One region of the Gordonia sp. w5E2 genome, then DNA from elsewhere that is predicted to be linked to it. Evidence: riboswitches for the same ligand, from Rfam matches in the RefSeq annotation. Region 1 holds a riboswitch; the other holds the start of a gene.
The links. Region 1 has a riboswitch for cobalamin ahead of RND64_RS07670 (CbtB domain-containing protein). Riboswitches for the same ligand answer to the same signal wherever they lie in the genome.
Positions count from the first base shown of each region.

Region 2: linked by a shared signal. The riboswitch ahead of RND64_RS06895 (FecCD family ABC transporter permease) and the one ahead of RND64_RS07670 (CbtB domain-containing protein) in region 1 are both predicted to bind cobalamin.

Region 1 covers NZ_CP144213.1:1,675,467-1,684,656, reverse strand. The annotation lists gene RND64_RS07695 (MadB family AAA-type ATPase) at 1-204, shown strand, start outside; gene madC (MadC family VWA domain-containing protein) at 218-1,750, shown strand; gene RND64_RS07685 (acyl-CoA dehydrogenase family protein) at 1,795-3,018, opposite strand; gene RND64_RS07680 ((2Fe-2S)-binding protein) at 3,149-3,823, shown strand; gene RND64_RS07675 (CbtA family protein) at 3,911-4,726, opposite strand; gene RND64_RS07670 (CbtB domain-containing protein) at 4,751-4,978, opposite strand; cobalamin riboswitch at 5,002-5,156, opposite strand; gene RND64_RS07665 (ATP-dependent helicase) at 5,210-9,190, shown strand, end outside.
Region 2 covers NZ_CP144213.1:1,505,891-1,515,080, forward strand. The annotation lists gene RND64_RS06890 (alkaline phosphatase D family protein) at 1-1,018, opposite strand, end outside; cobalamin riboswitch at 1,134-1,342, shown strand; gene RND64_RS06895 (FecCD family ABC transporter permease) at 1,459-2,520, shown strand; gene RND64_RS06900 (ABC transporter ATP-binding protein) at 2,517-3,317, shown strand; gene RND64_RS06905 (ABC transporter substrate-binding protein) at 3,314-4,351, shown strand; gene trhA (PAQR family membrane homeostasis protein TrhA) at 4,392-5,060, opposite strand; gene RND64_RS06915 (TIGR03617 family F420-dependent LLM class oxidoreductase) at 5,098-6,108, opposite strand; gene RND64_RS06920 (MarR family winged helix-turn-helix transcriptional regulator) at 6,105-6,545, opposite strand; gene RND64_RS06925 (hypothetical protein) at 6,633-7,712, shown strand; gene RND64_RS06930 (isoprenyl transferase) at 7,753-8,535, shown strand; gene RND64_RS06935 (aminotransferase-like domain-containing protein) at 8,502-9,190, opposite strand, start outside.

The DNA.
Region 1 (9,190 bases):
GACCACACGTTGCTGTCGCTGCTGGTGAAGTTCGGCACCGACCTCGATACCGCGCGAACAATGCTGAACTCCGACAGACGATCTGAGGACTCCGACAGATCCGGTAGCGGCACACCGATATCCGCCGACGGCTCGAGTCCGCGCGGATCGGTCACGGCGACAGCGTTCGGCTCGGGTCGTGCCCGCACCGCGGCCCGGCGCTGAATTCGCCACGACCATGGATCCCACCTACCTCGATCCCACCGGCCACACACGCGACCGCATACTTGACGCCGTCTCCGTACTGTTCGCACATGTGTTGCGGCGCAACGGTGTCGCCGTATCACCGGCCGAGACCATCGAGATTCGACGTGTCATCGCGCTCGTGGGAGCACACGATCTCGACCGACTGCGTTCTGCGCTACGGGCGGTCAGCGCGAAATACGCGTACGAAGCCGCCGGGTTCGACGCCGGCTTCGACATGGTCTTCTGCGGCGGGGCGCCACAGGACGACTCCGCCAACCTCCCACGGCCTCGTGGGACTGCCGCGCAACTGCCGGACGACGTGGCAGCAGACGACGACTTCGAAGGTGCAGCTCGCCGAATCGGCGCCGACGAACACACCGACGAAATCGGCGACCTCACGGCCGACGATCCCGGAGCACGCGAACGACACGGCGAGAGCGCACACCGCGAAGAGAACGACTTCTCGGTGTCGTCGGGGACGGAGCAACTCACCGTCGACTCCGAAAGCAACTCCGTCGCAGGCGGAATCACCTACACAGTCGAGCTCGACGCAGCCGCGGCCGCCGACGTCGGCGAGTTGATCGGGTCGACGACTCGCGTCCACGGCACGTCGTTGACGCTCGCCGACGCCTCCGCGATCCTGCGTGCGCTCGACTCCGTTGACGCCCGGCACACCTACGGCGAGGATGGCGCTGACGACCTCACAAGCCACCAGCGTTCCGAACTCGAACGCGCCCTCCTGACATTCATCACCGCGCTGTCGGAACGCTTGGCGAGTGACCCCGCAGACGTCGACACCGCCCCCTGTCGAATCGGCAGCGATCAACCTCAGATCGACCAAGCGTGCCACAGACTCATTGCGCGCATACGTGGCGCTCCCCGAGCCGTGACCAGCCGGGCCGACCGCGGCGTCCTGGACATGCGGCGCACCATGCGTTCGGCAACGAGTACCGACGGTGTCCCCCTCGCACTCTGGCGCAGGAATCACCGATCAGCCCCGGTGCGGCTACTCGTGGTGGTCGACGTCTCGTTGTCGGTACGACCGGTCGTCGGATTCATTCTGCGCCTTGCCCAGACGCTGCATCGGTTCGGCGACCGCTGTGACGTGGTCGCATTCGTCGACCGACCGGTAGTGGTCACCACCGCGCTACGTACCGCTGTCGCCGACGGGGCACTCGCATCCGTCCTGGCGACCGATGGACTCGATCTCTCGGCAACCAGCGACTACGGCAGGATGTTCGCCGAACTACTCGACGGCCATGGCGATCTCGTTACCCGACGCACGTCGATCCTTATGGTTGGGGATGCGCGCAGCAACGGCTTCGACCCCCGCACCGATCTCGTCGCCGAACTGTCCCGTCGCGCGCATCGCCTCGCCTGGGTGACGCCGGAGCCGTCCCGCTACTGGCACCAAACAGGTTGTGCGCTCGATGATTACGCGGACCATTGCTCCGGTGTCGTGAGTGCGCGCGACGGAGCGGAGCTCATCGACAAGGTCGACGAACTCGGCTCCGCCCTGGCCTAGCAAGTCCGCCCTGGCCTTGCAAGTCGCCCTGGCCTAGCAAGCGGCTACTGCGCCAATAGGCCCTTGGCCACGTGGGTCACCTGGATCTCGTTGCTGCCGGCGTAGATCATCAACGACTTCGCGTCGCGCGCAAGCTGTTCCACGCGATACTCGGTCATGTAGCCGTTGCCGCCGAACAATTGCACTGCTTCCATCGCGACCTCGGTCGCGGCGCGTGACGAGTAGAGCTTCATCGCCGACGCCTCGGCCAGCGAGAGCGGCTTACCCGCCTTCGCACGTTCGAGCGCGTTGAACAGCATGTTCTGCACGTTGATTCGTGCGATCTCCATTTCGGCGAGCTTGAGCTGGATGAGCTGGAACTTCCCGATCTCCTGCCCCCAGAGCGTGCGCGACTTCGCATACTCGATCGACAGGCGTTGCGCCTCATTGATGATGCCCATCGACAGTGCTGCGATGCCGATCCTCTCAGCGGTGAAGCCCGCCTTGACTCCGTCGTCACCTCGACTACCCGACCCCGCGTCCTCGGTCTCTCCGAGCAACCTGTCGCGACCGAGGTGAACGTTGTCGAAGAACAGCTCACCTGTTGGCGAACTCATGATGCCCATCTTCTTGAACGGCTTGCCCTGGGTCAGGCCCTCCATGCCCTTGTCGAGCACGAAGGTCAGCACCTTGCGTTCGCGGATCGGGGTGCCGTCGCCCTCGTCGAGCTTCGCGAACACGACGATCGTGTCGGCGTACGGGCCGTTGGTGATGAAGGTCTTCTGCCCGTTGAGGATGTAGCCGTCGCCGTCACGGCGGACCGTCGTCTTCATCCCGCCGAGAGCATCCGAGCCAGAGTCCGGTTCGGTGATCGCCCACGCGCCGACCTTCTCGAGCGTGACCAGTTCGGGCAGCCACCGCTTCTTCTGTGCGAGTGTGCCTTTCGACCGGATCGTCGACACCGTCAACCCGACGCTGACGCCCATCGACACCACCATGCCGAGGCTCGCGGCCGCGAGTTCCATGTTGAGGATCAGCGCCATCGAGTTCATCATGCCGCCGCCGGAACCCTTGGGCTTCGACTCGCCCGCGGCCTCGGCGTCGAGCTCCTTCTCCAGGCCCTCGCGTGCCATCGCGTCGACGCCGAACGATGTCATCAGCTTCCGCAGGATGTCGTACGGCGGCATCTGACCGCTTTCGAGTTCGTCGGAATGCGGGCGGATCTCCTTGTCGACGAATGACCGCACCGCGTCGCGAACCATGAGGTCTTCCTCGGACCACTCGAACATTGCCACCCACCGTTCAACGCCGGAACTAGAACACGTTCCACTACTGTGTCAGCCGCGATCCCGGCTTGTCCAGCCGCGGCCGTCGTGGGCTCGCTGGACGCGCGAGCGGTCGATGAGATAGGCAGAGAGCGTGAACGATCACGTGTTCGCCGAGTTCGGGCCATTCTTTGCGAGCGAGACCCATGCGGCCGGTGCACCAGTCGACGGCCCATGGTCGACTCTGGATGCGGCACTGGCGAATCCACAACGAATCAAGGGCCGAGTCGAACGGGTCCAGACGGCACTGGGCGCAGGCGCGGCGTCGAACGTCTCCTTGCGCGTCGCGGCGTCGGTGACCCATCTGGGTCTCGTCGCCAGGCTGCTGGCGCCGGCGCTTGCCGCAGCGGTGACCAACACCCACCTGTCCCCCGACCCCGCTGACATCTGGTGGCAGGACCACCTCGGCGGGCCCTTCCCGCTGTCCGTCGCGACGGTGGAGCCCGAGCCCGCCGACGACGGCGAACTCCCAAGTGCTGTCGACGCACTCACCGCACTCTTCGACACGTCGTACTCGGTCGGGCCGCGCGTCCTCGGCGGCAACGTCGCGTCGGCGATCAACTCCGCGGCACGGATGATCGGTACCGCCCGGCCAGAACTCGCCGACTCGGCCCGACGCCACGCCGACCTCTTCCTCGCCCACCCCTACGTCGAGGGTGGACACCTGCGGGCGGGACCGAATTTTCGACGACGCAGCTGCTGCCTGATCTACCAGGTCTCCGGCGACCGGACAGCCGTGTGTGGCGACTGCGTACTGACCTCCGGATAAGCCAAACGCGGCCCGAACTGGTGAACGCGGCTGGTGTGCCAGCCGCGTCTGCCAACTCGAGCCGCGTGTGGAACGTCGGGGGTGGGGTCAGGCGACGGTCTGCGTCGCGGAGTCGTCGACCTGCTTCGACGACCGCGAGCGCGACATCCATCCCAGGACGAGCGCGAACACCGTGGTGAGCACGGTCCACAGGATGACCTGGTTGGCGATCGAGTAGACGCGGAAGTCCCCGATGACGTCGCCCGGGAAGCCCGGGAACACGATCTGGCCTCCATCGTTGGTGACCGGCGTCGGCACCTCGTCGAAGCTCGGCAGCATCGCGATGGCGATGGTGACCACAACCAGGTAGCCGACGCCGCCTGCGATCGCACCGAGCAGGCCGCCGATGCGCGGACGCAGCCACAGCGCGAAGACGACGGCAGCGATGACCGCGATCACCGACACCACGGTGATGGTGAGGTAGGCACTCGACCTGTCGGCGATGGTCTCGTCGTTGCCGACTGCCGGCGGGTTGGCGGGATACGCGAAGTACGGGACGCCGAAGAACGCCACGAATCCGAGCGCACCGAGTGCGGCAGCCGCCCAGCGCGGATCGGTGGCGGGGTATCGCCGTCCGAGGTAGGTCCACAAGACAGTGAACCCGACCGCGAAGAAGGCACCCATCGCGAGTGCGAAGACGATCGTGCCGACCCCGGCACCGATGTTTTCCTGCACCGACCTGGTGAACACCTCGTGCTCGTGGCCGTGCTCGCCGGTCAGCATCTCCTCGGCGTGGCTACGGCCGTCTTCGTAATCGATGGCCTTCGCGACCACCGGCTCGATGAAGATGCGAGCGAACACATACGCAAAAATTCCGGCAATCAGGCCTGATAGCAGGCCCGCGCCGATGAACTTCTTCTCCATTGTTCTGTTGTCTCCCGGGTCAGATCAGTGGCAGGGGAAGCCGAGGAAGTGGCGGGAGTCGTGCACGAACTCGTGGATGTGGGTGTCGCTGCCGAACACCGACCAGGCGCCCTGGTCGTAGCCGATGAAGTAGTAGGCCAGCGCGGCGATGAGCACGGTGGCGGTGAGCCAGAGCGCAGCCGAGGCGACCGAGAGGTTCGGCACGGCGAGCGCGGCGGGCCGACGTTCGGCCTGTGATGAGGTGGCAACCATTGAGGTGGGTTCCTTCCGGGATGACGCGTCCCTGACGTGGAGCAATGTGGCCTGGTTGCCACGTCCTGACTCGTCGCGACAGGTCGCTTCCCGTCGGACTTACAGTGGCGCGACCGTCCCGGATTCTCACCGGGTTCCTGGCAACCAGCGTGGATCGACTCTATACCAGGTTCTCGCCGCCCGACCAGCACGTTGTGCCGTCCTGTCAGACCCGTGCGGAACAATGGATGTGTGCCCGGCCCGTCCTCCATCCTGAACCGCTTCACCGACCCCACGCGTCGGTGGTTCAGCGGCGCTTTTCCCGCGCCGACCCCCGCTCAGCAGGGCGCGTGGAAGGCCATCGCCGACGGCGAGAACACGCTGGTCATCGCGCCCACCGGCTCGGGCAAGACCCTCTCGGCGTTCCTCTGGGCACTCGATTCGCTCGCCGCCCGCCCCGAGCGGTCCAAGGGCACGCGCGTCCTCTACATCTCGCCACTCAAAGCGCTGGCGGTCGACGTCGAGCGCAACCTGCGCGCGCCGCTGGCGGGCATCACGCGCGCCTCGCAGGAACTCGGGGTCACCGAACCGTCGATCACCGTCGGCGTGCGTTCGGGCGACACCCCCGCCGCCCAGCGTCGACTCCTCGCCAAGACCCCACCCGACATCCTCATCACGACGCCCGAATCGCTCTACCTGATGCTGACCTCGTCGGCACGGGAAGCGCTCACCACGGTCGAGACCGTGATCGTCGACGAGGTACACGCCGTCGCCGGCACCAAACGTGGCACTCACCTGGCGCTGTCGCTCGAGCGCCTCGACGAACTCCTCGACTCCCCGGCGCAGCGCATCGGACTCTCGGCGACGGTGCGCCCGCCCGAGCTGGTCGCCGAGTTCCTTTCCGGCGCCCGCCCGTGCACCGTCGTGCGCCCGAAGGCGTCGAAGACCTTCGACCTCCGCGTCGACGTCCCGGTACCCGACATGGCGAACATCCCACCGCCACCCGACGCACCGGACTCGGACGAGCTCGACGACGCGTTCTCCCCGACGGCGGGTTCGCTCTGGCCCTACGTCGAGGCGTCGATCGTCGACCTCATCGAGACCAACCGCACGACCATCGTGTTCGCCAATTCCCGACGTCTCGCCGAGCGCCTCACCGCACGGCTCAACGAGATCCACGAGCAACGCACCGAGCCCGGCCGCGAACCGCCACGCAACGACCGCGTCGGCGGCGGCGCGCCGGCAATGGTCATGGCGTCGGGAGCCACCACCGGCGCCGCGACCGTCCTGGCCCGCGCGCACCACGGCTCTGTTTCCAAGGAGCAGCGCGCCGAGATCGAAGACGACCTCAAGAGCGGCCGCCTACGCTGTGTGGTCGCGACGAGTTCACTCGAGCTCGGCATCGACATGGGTGCCGTCGATCTGGTGATCCAGGTCGAGACACCGCCGTCGGTGGCCAGCGGTCTGCAGCGGATCGGTCGCGCGGGCCACCAGGTCGGCGAGATCAGTCAGGGTGTTCTGTATCCCAAGCATCGCACCGATCTGATCGGCTGCACGGTCGCCGTCTCGCGGATGCGTGCGGGCGCGATCGAAGAGCTGCAGGTGCCGCGGAATCCACTGGATGTGCTTGCGCAACAGACGATCGCCGCGGCCGCTCTCGATGTGCTCGACGTCGACGAGTGGTACGGCGTCGTCCGCCGCGCAGCGCCGTACCGTGAGTTGAGCCGGTCGATCTACGAGGCGACGCTCGACCTCATCTCGGGTCGCTTCCCCTCCGACGAGTTCGCCGAGCTGCGTCCTCGTGTCACGTGGGACCGTGACGCGGGCACGCTGACCGGCCGCCGTGGTGCGCAACGACTGGCGGTCACCTCCGGCGGCACCATCCCCGACCGTGGACTCTTCGGCGTGTTCATGGTCGGCGAAAAGTCCAGTCGCGTGGGCGAACTCGACGAGGAGATGGTCTACGAGTCGCGCGTCGGCGACGTCTTCGCGCTCGGCGCGACGAGTTGGCGGATCGAGGACATCACCCACGACCGCGTGCTGGTCTCACCCGCGTTCGGTCAGCCCGGGCGCCTCCCATTCTGGATCGGCGACGCACAGGGCCGCCCGGCCGAACTGGGCGCGGCCATCGGGAAATTCGTCGGCTCCGTCGCCGACGAGTCCGAACTCGACCGCCAGGCAACCGAACTCGGACTCAGTGAATACGCACGCGACAACCTAGCGTCGATCATCTCCGAGCAGCGCGACGCGACAGGACAACTACCGACCGACCGCACCCTGATCATCGAACGGTTCCGCGACGAGCTCGGCGACTGGCGCCTGATCCTGCACTCCCCCTATGGTTTACGCGTCCACGCGCCGTGGGCATCTGCGATCTCCGCCCGCCTACAGGCCACCCTCGGACTCGACGGCGCCGTCACCGCATCCGACGACGGCATCATCGTGCGCCTCCCCGACACCGACGACGAACCGCCGGGCTCCGCGGTCTTCGTCATCGATCCCGACGAGATCGAACAGATGGTCACCGACGCACTCGCCGACTCGGCGATGTTCGCCTCCCGCTTCCGGGAGTGCGCGGCCAGAGCACTGCTGCTCCCCCGCCGCGACCCCGGCCGGCGGGCCCCGCTGTGGCAGCAGCGTCAGCGCAGCGCCCAATTGCTTTCCGTCGCATCGCAATTCCCCGACTTCCCGATCATCCTCGAGACGGTTCGCGAGTGCCTGCAGGACGTGTACGACCTTCCGTCGCTCACCGACCTCCTCACCCGCATCCGCTCGCGACGTATCCGGCTGATCGAGGTCGAGACGCCCGAACCGTCGCCGTTCGCGGCATCGCTGCTGTTCGGCTATGTCGGAGCGTTCATGTACAACGACGACGCCCCGCTTGCCGAGCGTCGTGCCGCGGCACTCTCCCTCGACACCGCGCTCCTCGCGCAACTACTCGGGCGCGTCGATCTGCGCGAACTGCTCGATCCCGCGGTCATCGCCGCCGTGGTCGCACGGCTGCAACGCCTCGATGAGCACCGCAAGGCACGCGACGCCGAGGATATCGCCGACCTACTGCGGTGGCTCGGTCCTCTGACCACCGAAGAGGTGGCCTTGCGGTATCGACGCGACGACGACAGCCCCGCGGCGCTCGACGTGCTGACCGAGTTGCATCGACGCGGCGCGATCGTCTCGGTGAGCATCCGCGGCGTGCCGTTGTGGGCGGCGGTCGAAGACACCGCACGCCTGCGCGACGCTTTGGGAGTTCCTGCGCCACTGGGCGTTCCGGCAGCGTTCACCGAATCGGTCCCCGATCCCGTCGGCGATCTCGTCCATCGGTACGCACGAACCCATGGCCCATTCACCGTCGACGAGGCCGCCGAGTCGATCGGAATGGCACCGGCGGTGGTGCGCGACACGCTGATTCGGCTGGCAGCCGAACGCAAGGTCGTCGAAGGCGACTTCCTACCCGCCACCGACGACAATCCCGACGGCAGCCCCGCATGGACCACGCAATGGTGTCATAGCGACGTCCTCGGGCAGATCCGACGTGGCTCGCTCGCGGCAAGCCGCGCCGAGGTCGCGCCTGTCGACGGACCGACCTTCGCCCGATTCCTCGGAGCCTGGCAGCACGTCGCCGACGACGAAAGACTCACCGGCGTCGACGGACTCGCGGCAGTTCTCGACCAACTGGCGGGCCATCAGCTTCCGGCGTCGGCGTGGGAGTCGCTGATCTTGCCGAGCAGGATCAGCGACTACCGGCCCGCCATGCTCGATGAGCTCCTCTCCAGCGGCGACTTCATGTGGGCGGGGCACGGCCGGATCGGCTCGACCGACGGCTGGATCAGCTTCTTCCCCGCCGACCTCGCGCCGCTGTTCGTACCGACCGAGGTCGAGATCGACACCACCGAGATCCACGCCCGCCTCCTCGAGACCTTCGGCACCGGCGGCGGATTGCGTTTTGCCCAGCTACTCGACGACGCGTCGACTCAGAGCGCATCATCGCCGGGCGCCACCACGACGCGCCAGCAGGTCGAGGACGCCCTGTGGGACCTCGTCTGGGCCGGCCACGTCAGCAACGACACGTTTGCACCGGTCCGTGCGTTGCAGACTCCTCGTCGTACCTCGTCGTCGAGTCGGGCAATGCCGTCACACCGATCGCGCGGCCAGGCCCCGCGCCTGCGGCCCGGACGGCTGAGCACGCGGCATCTCCTCTCCCAGACAGGCGGCGCCGCGACGCCCTCAACGGCA
Region 2 (9,190 bases), 170 kb from region 1:
GAACGTTGAACTCGACGAGATCGCCATAACTGAACCTGCGGTAGGCACGCAGATCGTAGAGATCGGCCGTCGGTGTGGGGTGGGGTCGCTGCGCGACACGCACCGGTGTGTTCTCCCACCACGCGCGCATCGCCTGCGCTCGCCGGGAAAGGAATTCGGGGATGGGTTGATCGTCCTCGGGAACCCCTGCGGCCCAGTTGTTGTCGACCTCGTGGTCGTCGAAGATCGTGATGAACGGGCTCACTCGGTGCGCGGCCTGCAGGTTGGGGTCGAGTTTGTAGAGCGCATACCGATCGCGGTAGTCGTCGAGCGTCGCGCATTCCCGGTGTGCCGACGCAGGTGTTGCCGCGGTCCTGCGTCGGCCGCCATCGACGGGGATGGGCTTTTCGTAGATGTAGTCGCCGAGATGGAAGACGACATCCGGTGCGTGTGCCGCCATGTCGGCGTATGCGGGATAGTGGCCGTCGGCCCACGATTGGCACGAGGCGAATGCAAAAGTCAACGCGCTCAGACGACTTCCGTACGATGGAGCGGTACGAGTGCGCCCGATTGCCGAGACGGAGCCGCTCGCGCGGAATCGGTAGAAGTAGTCTGCGGCGGGTCGTAGACCGCGCACGTCGGCGTGCACGCTGTGTCCGTTCTCCGGCGTCGCCAGTTCGACGCCGCGCGCGACGACGTTCCTCATGCTGGCGTCGCTGGCGATCTCCCATTCGACCGGCACCGGAAGCAGACCCATCGCTCCGCCGCGGGCGAGCGGATCGGCGGCCAGCCGTGTCCACAGGACTATGCCGTCGGGAAGCGGATCGCCTGATGCCACACCGAGCGTGAACAGGTCACTGCCACGGCGTGGCGGGGGAGCCGACGCCGCGTCGGTGGTGAAAAGTGCGGGGACGGTTGCGATACCGGCCGCGACGCCCGCCCAGGTGAGAAAGCGTCGGCGGGTGGTGCCGGCGTGCAGGGTCTTGTCCCGATCGATCCGGAGGTCGGCCAGTGACGGTCGAGGTGAGATGTTCGGCATGCCGCCACCCGACCAAGAGAGGATGGACGTCGTCCAACCCGCCGTCGGCCTCGCGGTGATGGGATGGTGAAGTTCGTGAAACCGCATGCGCCATATGCCCGATTTGAGACCGTTGCTAGACTTCAGCGGCGTCGGTTCTCCAGCCGAGATTGTCGGTGGGAGCCAAGAGGGAATCTGGTGGGAATCCAGAGCTGCCCCGCAGCGGTAACGGAAACGAAGGCGTTCAACAGCACTGGGCCAGCGGCCCGGGAAGCGATCGTCGATAGGTGGCACATCACGTGCCGTGTCCGAAGTCCGAAGACCTGCCGACGTGACCGCCTGGCTCAGGCGGTCCCATCGACTTCGCGGGACATGGTCGGTGTTGAACTCGCAGCGGTCGTCGTCGACCGCGCGTGGCGACATCTGCTGTACCCGCTCCGGGCTGATCAGGAGGGCGGGCCATGTCGACGCGCAGTGCGAACCCGCGGGCAACCTGGACGCGACCCGTGTCCGTGGCCATCGGCTGCGGTGTGGCGCTCGTCGTGGCAGCAGCGTGCGGCGTCGCATACGGAACCGTGGGGATCGGCTGGTCTGTGTCGCTGCGGATGGTGTGGGCGGCGATCACCGGGGGATCGGTCTCGTTGGTCGACGCCGCGTCGTACTGGATCGTCGTCGACTCGCGTGTGCCACGGGTATTGACGGGGGCGCTCGTGGGGGCAGGCTTGGCGGTCGTCGGCGTGATCGTGCAGGCGATGGTGCGCAATCCGCTGGCGGATCCCTACGTGCTGGGGATCTCGTCGGGTGCGTCGGTCGGAGCCACCGCGGTAGTGCTGTTCGGTGTTTTCTCGGGACTCGGTCTCTATGCGTTGCCGACCGCGGCATTCCTCGGCGCACTGCTGGCGACGTTGCTCGTCTTCGGAATCGCCCAGCGTGGGGGAGGTCTCACACCGCTGCGGCTCGTGTTGACGGGAACCGCTCTCGGATATGGATTTTCGGCTCTGACCACCGTGCTCATCTTCTTGCGCCCGGTGGGTGATGCTGCGCGGAGTGTCATGTTTTGGCTGCTCGGGAGTCTTGCCGCGGCAACATGGCATTCGGTCGTGTTGGTCGCGGTGGTAGTGGTCATCGGGATTGGTGTTGTCGCGGCGAGAGCACGACAACTCAATGCGCTGGCGATGGGCGACGAGGTCGCCGCGTCGCTCGGCATACGCGCGTCGCGGTTTCGGCTCGAGCTTTTCGTCATCGCCGCGCTGATGACCGGGTTCATCGTCTCTGTCTGCGGCGCAATCGGATTCGTCGGTCTCATCGTGCCGCACGTGACCCGCATGGTGGTCGGTGCGGATCACCGTAAGATCATTCTCGTCGCGCCGGTGCTCGGGGCGCTGTTCCTTGTCGTCGCCGATCTGATGGCGCGCATTGTCGTTCCGCCGCAGGAGATTCCGCTCGGTGCGATCACGGCGGCCGTGGGTGTGCCGGTGTTCCTCGGGCTGATGCAACGTCGACGTACCCGGATCGACTCATGAGTGCTGTCGAGTACGACGGAGTCACGGTCGAGATCGATGGCACCAGCATCATCCGCGACGCATCGTTGATGGTCGACTCCGGAGAGTTCCTCGGGGTGATCGGCCCCAACGGCAGCGGGAAGTCGACCCTGCTTCGATGCGTGTACCGCGCGCTGGCACCGTCGAGCGGCGGCGTACGAATCGACGGCCACGACGTGCGTGCGGTGAGTATGCGGGAGAATGCCCGACGAGTCGCCGCGCTCACCCAATCAGCCTCGCTCGACTTCGATTTCACCGCGGCAGAGGTTGTCGCGACGGGACGGCTACCGCACCGCGAACTGGGTGCGGCGGCCCGTGCCCGCGATCGTGAGGTGTGCGCGGCGGCCATGGCGACAGCAGGCGTCGAGATGTTCGCCGACCGTGTGTTCACCACGCTCTCCGGCGGAGAGGCGCAACGCGTACTCATTGCGCGCGCATTCGCGCAGGAGCCCAACGTGCTGATCCTCGACGAGCCGACCAATCACCTCGACATTCGCCATCAGTTCGACATCCTCGGTGCGGCGCGCGGACGCGGGGTCACCGTCGTCGCGGCGCTGCACGACCTCAACATGGCCGCACAGTACTGCACCACCCTCGCCGTTGTGCTCGACGGGACGATCGCGTGCATCGGGCCACCCGACGAACTACTCACCGCGGCGAACATCGCCGAGTGGTACGGCGTTGGTGCGTACGTCGTCACCCACCCCCGCACAGGCGTTCCGCAGATAATCTTCGACGACCAAGTCCCACAAGCCATCTCCGAGGAAGAGCACTCATGACAGCACCTATGACCAGGACAGCACTTCGCAGACCGCGCGCACTCGTCGTGTCTGCGCTTGCCGCGATGACAGTGGTCTCCGGTTGCGGCGCCGACGTCGAGTCGTCGACTCCCAAGTCAGCAGGGGAACAGGTCACGGTCACCAATTGTGGTGCGCCGCTGTCGGTGAGCGGTGTGCCCGATCGTGCGGTGAGCAACGACACCGGGATCACCGAGCTGATGTTCGCGCTCGGGTTGGGCGACCGGATGGCCGGCTACACCACGTACGAGGGCAAAGAGCGCGATATCGAATCATCGCCGTGGCGAGCGGATTTCGAGAAGACACCATCATTGGGCACGGCGTTCTCGCGGGAGATCATCGCCGCCGCGCGGCCCGACTTCGTCTTTGCCGGTTGGAACTACGGGTTCAAGGAATCGACCGGAGTCACCCCCGACTGGGTGCGTTCGACCGGTGCCGTGCCGTACCAGCTGACCGAAGCCTGTCGCCAGGCCGGGACCACCAAGCGCGGCGTCGTGCGACCCCTCGACGCGTTGTACGCGGATCTGTCGAATCTCGGGCAGATCTTCGGCGTGAGTGGTCGGGCCGAGACGCTGACCGCCGAGTATCGCGCGCAGGTCGAGGCAGCGCGTGCCGGGGCGCCTGCCGCCTCCGCAGCGGCGCGGGTCTTCCTCTTCGACAGCGCCGATCCGACGCCGTTCACCTCGGGTCGGAACGCCGCACCGGATCAGATCATCGCCGAAGCCGGCGGACGCAACATCTTCGGCGATATCGATGACTCCTGGACGTCGGCATCGTGGGAGGCAGCGGCGCAGCGCGATCCGCAGGTCATCGTCATCGTCGATTACGGTGCAGGGCCGCAGAACACAGTCGAGGCCAAGATCAAGCAACTCGAGTCGCAACCGTTGATGGCGCAGACGACCGCAGTGCGAGAGCGCCGCTACATCTCGTTCCCGTATGCGGCGCTCGTCGAGGGTCCGCGCAATCCGCAGACCATCACGGCGCTTGCCGAGTACCTGCGATCGCAGGGGCTCTGAGTCGGCCTTCGGCAGGCGGCGACTCGGAGGTGAGGTGCGCTCAGGCTGCGACGACCAGCCAGACCGCGATGTAGTGCAGTAGCGCCGCGATGGCTGTGCAGACGTGGAACACCTCGTGGTGGCCGAACGTCGTCGGCCAGGGATTGGGCCAGCGCACTGCGTAGAGCACTCCACCGACGCTGTAGAAGACGCCGCCCACTGCGAGCAGGATCAGTACGAGCCAACCGACGTGTGAGACCAGAGTCGGGGCGACGGCGATGATGACCCACCCGAGCAGTATGTAGAGCGTGACCCCGAGCCAGCGGGGTGCGCCGGGCCACGCGATCTTCAGTGCGACTCCGGCGACCGCGCCGACCCAGACGATGCCGAGCACCCACCAGCGCATCGGACTCGGCAGACCCATCACGCAGAACGGGGTGTACGTACCCGCGATGAACACGAAGATCATCGAGTGGTCGGCACGTTTCATGTGTATCTGTGCGCGCAGCGATTTCCACGCGATCCGGTGATACGACGCCGAGGTGGCGAACAGACCCACGACGGTTGCCGCGTAGACGGCACAGGCGACCGCCGCTCCCGGTCCACGCAGCGAGCCTGCGCCGATGACCAGCGCGATGCCCGCGACCACTGCGACGTAGGCCGACCACTGATGAATGACGCCGCGGAGGCGAGGACGGTCGGCGACAGCGGTCACCAGGGCTGAGTTCACGTAAGCTACGGTACCGTAACTTCGTGTGAGAATGCTGTTAGCCGAGGGCGGCGATGACCGCCGCGAGCTGGTCGACGTCGATAGGTGTCGGCTGATAGATACACACTTCGTCGACGCGGACGTCCAGATCGCGCAACGCGTCGAACGCGCCGACACGGGCGCGGATCTGCTGGGCGACGTCTGCGGGACTACCGACAGCGGCAATCGTGTGCAGCAGCTCGTCGTCGACGAGGTCGGCCATCTCAGCCCACCGCCCCTGCTTCGACAACGCATTGAGTTCGGGCTGCAGATGCTCGGCACCGTGCGCGGCGAGGACGGGCCGGTAGGCGGGCGTCGAGCCGTAGAAGGCGAGGAGTCGTCGAGCGGCGGTGTGGTCGGTGCCCACCGACACGATCACCTCGGGGATCACGGTGAAGCCGCGGCCGTGATCGCGTGCGGCGAGACCGCGTCGAATGTTCGGGACGGTTGTCGACGCCAGAAAGTCGGCGGTGGAAAACGGCATCACCAACAATCCGTCGGCGTGCTTTGCCGCGGCGCGGGTCATCAACGGCCCGAGTGCGCCGACGAACACCGGCGGCCGACCGAACGGGTTGGGGCCGGGATTGAAGGTGGGCGTCATCAAGGTGTGACGGTGATAGGCCCCCTCGTAGCGCAGCGGGGCTCCGGTCTCCCACGCATCGAAGATGGCGTTGATGGCGCCGACCTTGTCGGCCATGCGGCCAACCGGGTCGTCGAAGTCAGCGCCGAACCGCTTCTCGATCTGCGGGCGTATCTGCGTTCCCAGGCCGAGTCGAAATCTGCCGCCGGAGAGCAACTGAAGATCGTTGGCCGCGTGTGCGAGGTGAATCGGGTTGCGCGGGAAGGCAATTGCGACGTTGGTCAGCAGGGTCAATTCCGGCACCGACGCCGCAACGACGAGCGGCGTGAACACATCGTGCGGACCCTCGAAGGTGAACACCCCCGCTGCGCCCGCGCGGGCGAGGTCGGTGGCACGCTGCGCTGCGCCCGTCGGCTCGAACAGGGCGGTCGTCACGGCTATCGGGGTCATGTCGCGTCGGCGTCGTTGTAGCGGCGCAACAGCGTCGCGAACAGTTCGAGATCGTCCTGCGTCCACGCGTCGAGCCTGCGCGCGATGGCGTCGCCACTGCGTCGTCGGATCTCGCCCAGGGTGTCGAGAGCCTCCTGGGTCACCTCCAACGATTGCGACCTCGACGACGTCGCGTCCTGCGTGCGGCGCAGCAGACCGCGGCGACGGAGTTCGCCGAGCTGGCGGCTGGCCGTCGACTTGTCGATGTTGGCCGCCCGAGCCAGCGACGCCGCGTTGATGCCCGGGTTGTCCGAGATCAATGCGAGGAGGGAGAACTCGACAAAGGTCAGGCCGCCCTCGGCGTAGATGTCGCGGGCACCGTTGCGCAGGCGCCGCGACAGCGTGACCAATTCCTGCCCGACGACTTCGGCGGCATCGGGTTGCTCGGGTGAAGCCATAGTTGTATATTACAACCTATCCAAGTTGCATTCTGCAACCGTTCCTGGTGAACGATCTATGTTCTCGACTAGCCCAGAAGGTAATCGATGTCCGCTGCTCCCACCCATGCGTTGTCGATCAAGACCATCGCGTCGCATGTCGCCGTTCCGCTCGTGATCGGTGCCGTCATGGCACTCGCCTATCTCGGGGGATTCCACAAGCCCGATCCGCACGATCTGCGTATCGATGTGGTCGGTGCCAGTACCTCGACTCAGGTGGCCGCACAGACTCTGCAGCAACAACTCGGCGACCACGTTTCGATCCGGACCGTCGCCACTGCCGATGAGGCGCGCGAGGCCATCGAGCACCGAGAGATCGCGGCGGCCTTCGAACCGAAGGCCGACACGCCTGTCCTCTATGTGTCGACGGCGGCGTCGGATCCCACAGCGGTGACGGTCGAACGGATCTTCAACGGCATCACGATCGCCAAGGACCAACCATTGAAGATCGTCGACGTCGTGCAGGCCGATCCGCAGCGCGATCCGTCCGGGCAGAGCATCTTCTTCTTCCTTGTGGCGCTCACCGTCGGCTCGTACGGATGCGGAATCGCGATCGCCGTCGCCGCGGGCGGGCGCAGGATTCGCGTGCGCCTCGGGTTTGCTGCGGTGTGCTCGGTGATCTCTGCCGCGGTGACCACGGCGATTGCCGTGTGGGTATTCGACGCCCTGCCGGGTGCGCAGTGGCAGATCTTCGGGCTGTCGATCCTCTACGCGCTGGCGACCATGCTGTTCGCGATCGGACTGCACCCGTTCATCGGTCGATTCACGACGCTGGCGATGGTCACGATCTTCGTCGGGTTGAACTTCACGACCAGCGGCGGCGTGTTCGCGCCTGCTCTGCAACCGAAGTTCTTCGCCGTCCTGCACGACTTCTGGATCGGCGCAGGCCTGAACGAGGCGTCGCGCAATCTTGCCTACTTCCCCGAGGTGTCCAGTGCGGGTGACATCGGCAAGATCATCGGCTGGCTGGTCGTCGGCGCTGCGCTGGTCGGGATCGTTGCCCTGCGGGACCATCGGAACCTCGCTCAAGGTGCGGCAGAGGCGAGTCCTGCCGCTGGCGGGCGTCACGAGCGTGACCAGCTCACCGACGAGGAGACCGAAGAACTCGCCGAGGATGTCGTGGCCTGATTCAGTGTGCCCTTACAGGTGAGGTCTAATCTGGTTCGCGATGAAACTCCTACCCGATCGTCTGCGTCGGCCGATGCTCTCCGTGTACGAGCGGCGGCTGATCCAGTTGACGGACGAGAACCGATTGCCCCAGCACGTGGCGATCATCTGCGACGGCAATCGACGATGGGCTCGCGAGGCGGGCTTCGAAGACGTCAGTCACGGGCATCGGGTGGGCGCACAGCGCATCGCCGAGATGCTCGAGTGGTGCGCCGAGCTGGGCATCGAGACGGTCACCATCTATCTGCTCTCCACCGAGAATCTGCAGCGCGCCTCTGACGAACTCGACGCGCTGATGGAGATCGTGCCCGACATCGTCGACGAGATCGCCACCCCGGACGGGCACTGGCGGGTGCGCATCGTCGGAACCCTCGATCAGCTCCCCGAGGCCGCGGCGCAGCGTCTGCGCGCCGCCGCCGAACGGACCCTCGACAGGTCGGGCATGAACGTCAACGTGGCCGTCGGGTACGGGGGCCGACAGGAGATCGCCGACGCCGTGCGTGCGGTGCTCGTGGAGAAGGCCGACGCCGGCGCGACCGTCGACGAACTCGTCGACGCCGTCACCGTCGAAGCGATCGACCGCAACCTGTACACCAAGGGACAGCCCGACCCCGATCTGGTCATCAGGACGTCGGGGGAGCAGCGGTTGTCCGGGTTCCTGCTGTGGCAGAGCGCCTATTCGGAGATCTGGTTCACCGACGCCTACTGGCCAGAATTCCGTCGCGTCGACTTCCTGCGTGCGCTGCGCGACTACTCCGCGCGCAGTCGACGATTCGGCAAATGATCTTCGAGTAGATCGATGAGCGCCGTGACGTCGGCGTCGAATGTCGAGACCGGCGGCGTGCCGAAGCCGACGAGGATTCCTCCTGTGGGCTCACCACGCGCGTCGTGAAGCCGCGGGGCGTCCGGATGCCGTAGGGCGTCGAGCCCGCCGAGCGAGAAACCCCGCTCGTGGGTTGCCGCGAGCACAGACGCCTCGACGTCGACGGGAACGGGTAACACCGCGTGCAGGCCGGCGGAGATACCCATGGTCGCGATCCTGTGCGCGTGCAGTCGCTCGATCAGCGCCTGCCTGCGGTGTCGATAGAACTGCCGACTGCTTCGGATGTGCTTGTCGTACGAGCCGGTTTCGATCATGTCGGCCAATGCGAGCTGATCGACGATGCTCGCATCTGTTTCCCGCATTCCCTTGGCCCACATCACAGTTGAGACCAACTCCGGTGGCAGGACCAGCCAACCGATGCGTATCGATGGGGACAAACTCTTGCTGACCGATCCCGTGTAGATGATGTGATCGGGAGCGAGTGCCTGCATCGCGCCTACGGGCTCGCGGTCGTAGCGCAGTTCGCCGTCGTAGTCGTCTTCGATCAGGAATGCGTCTGTCGCCCTTGCCCATTCGATGGCCGCCGCTCGACGCTGTGGAGCAAGTGGCACCCCGA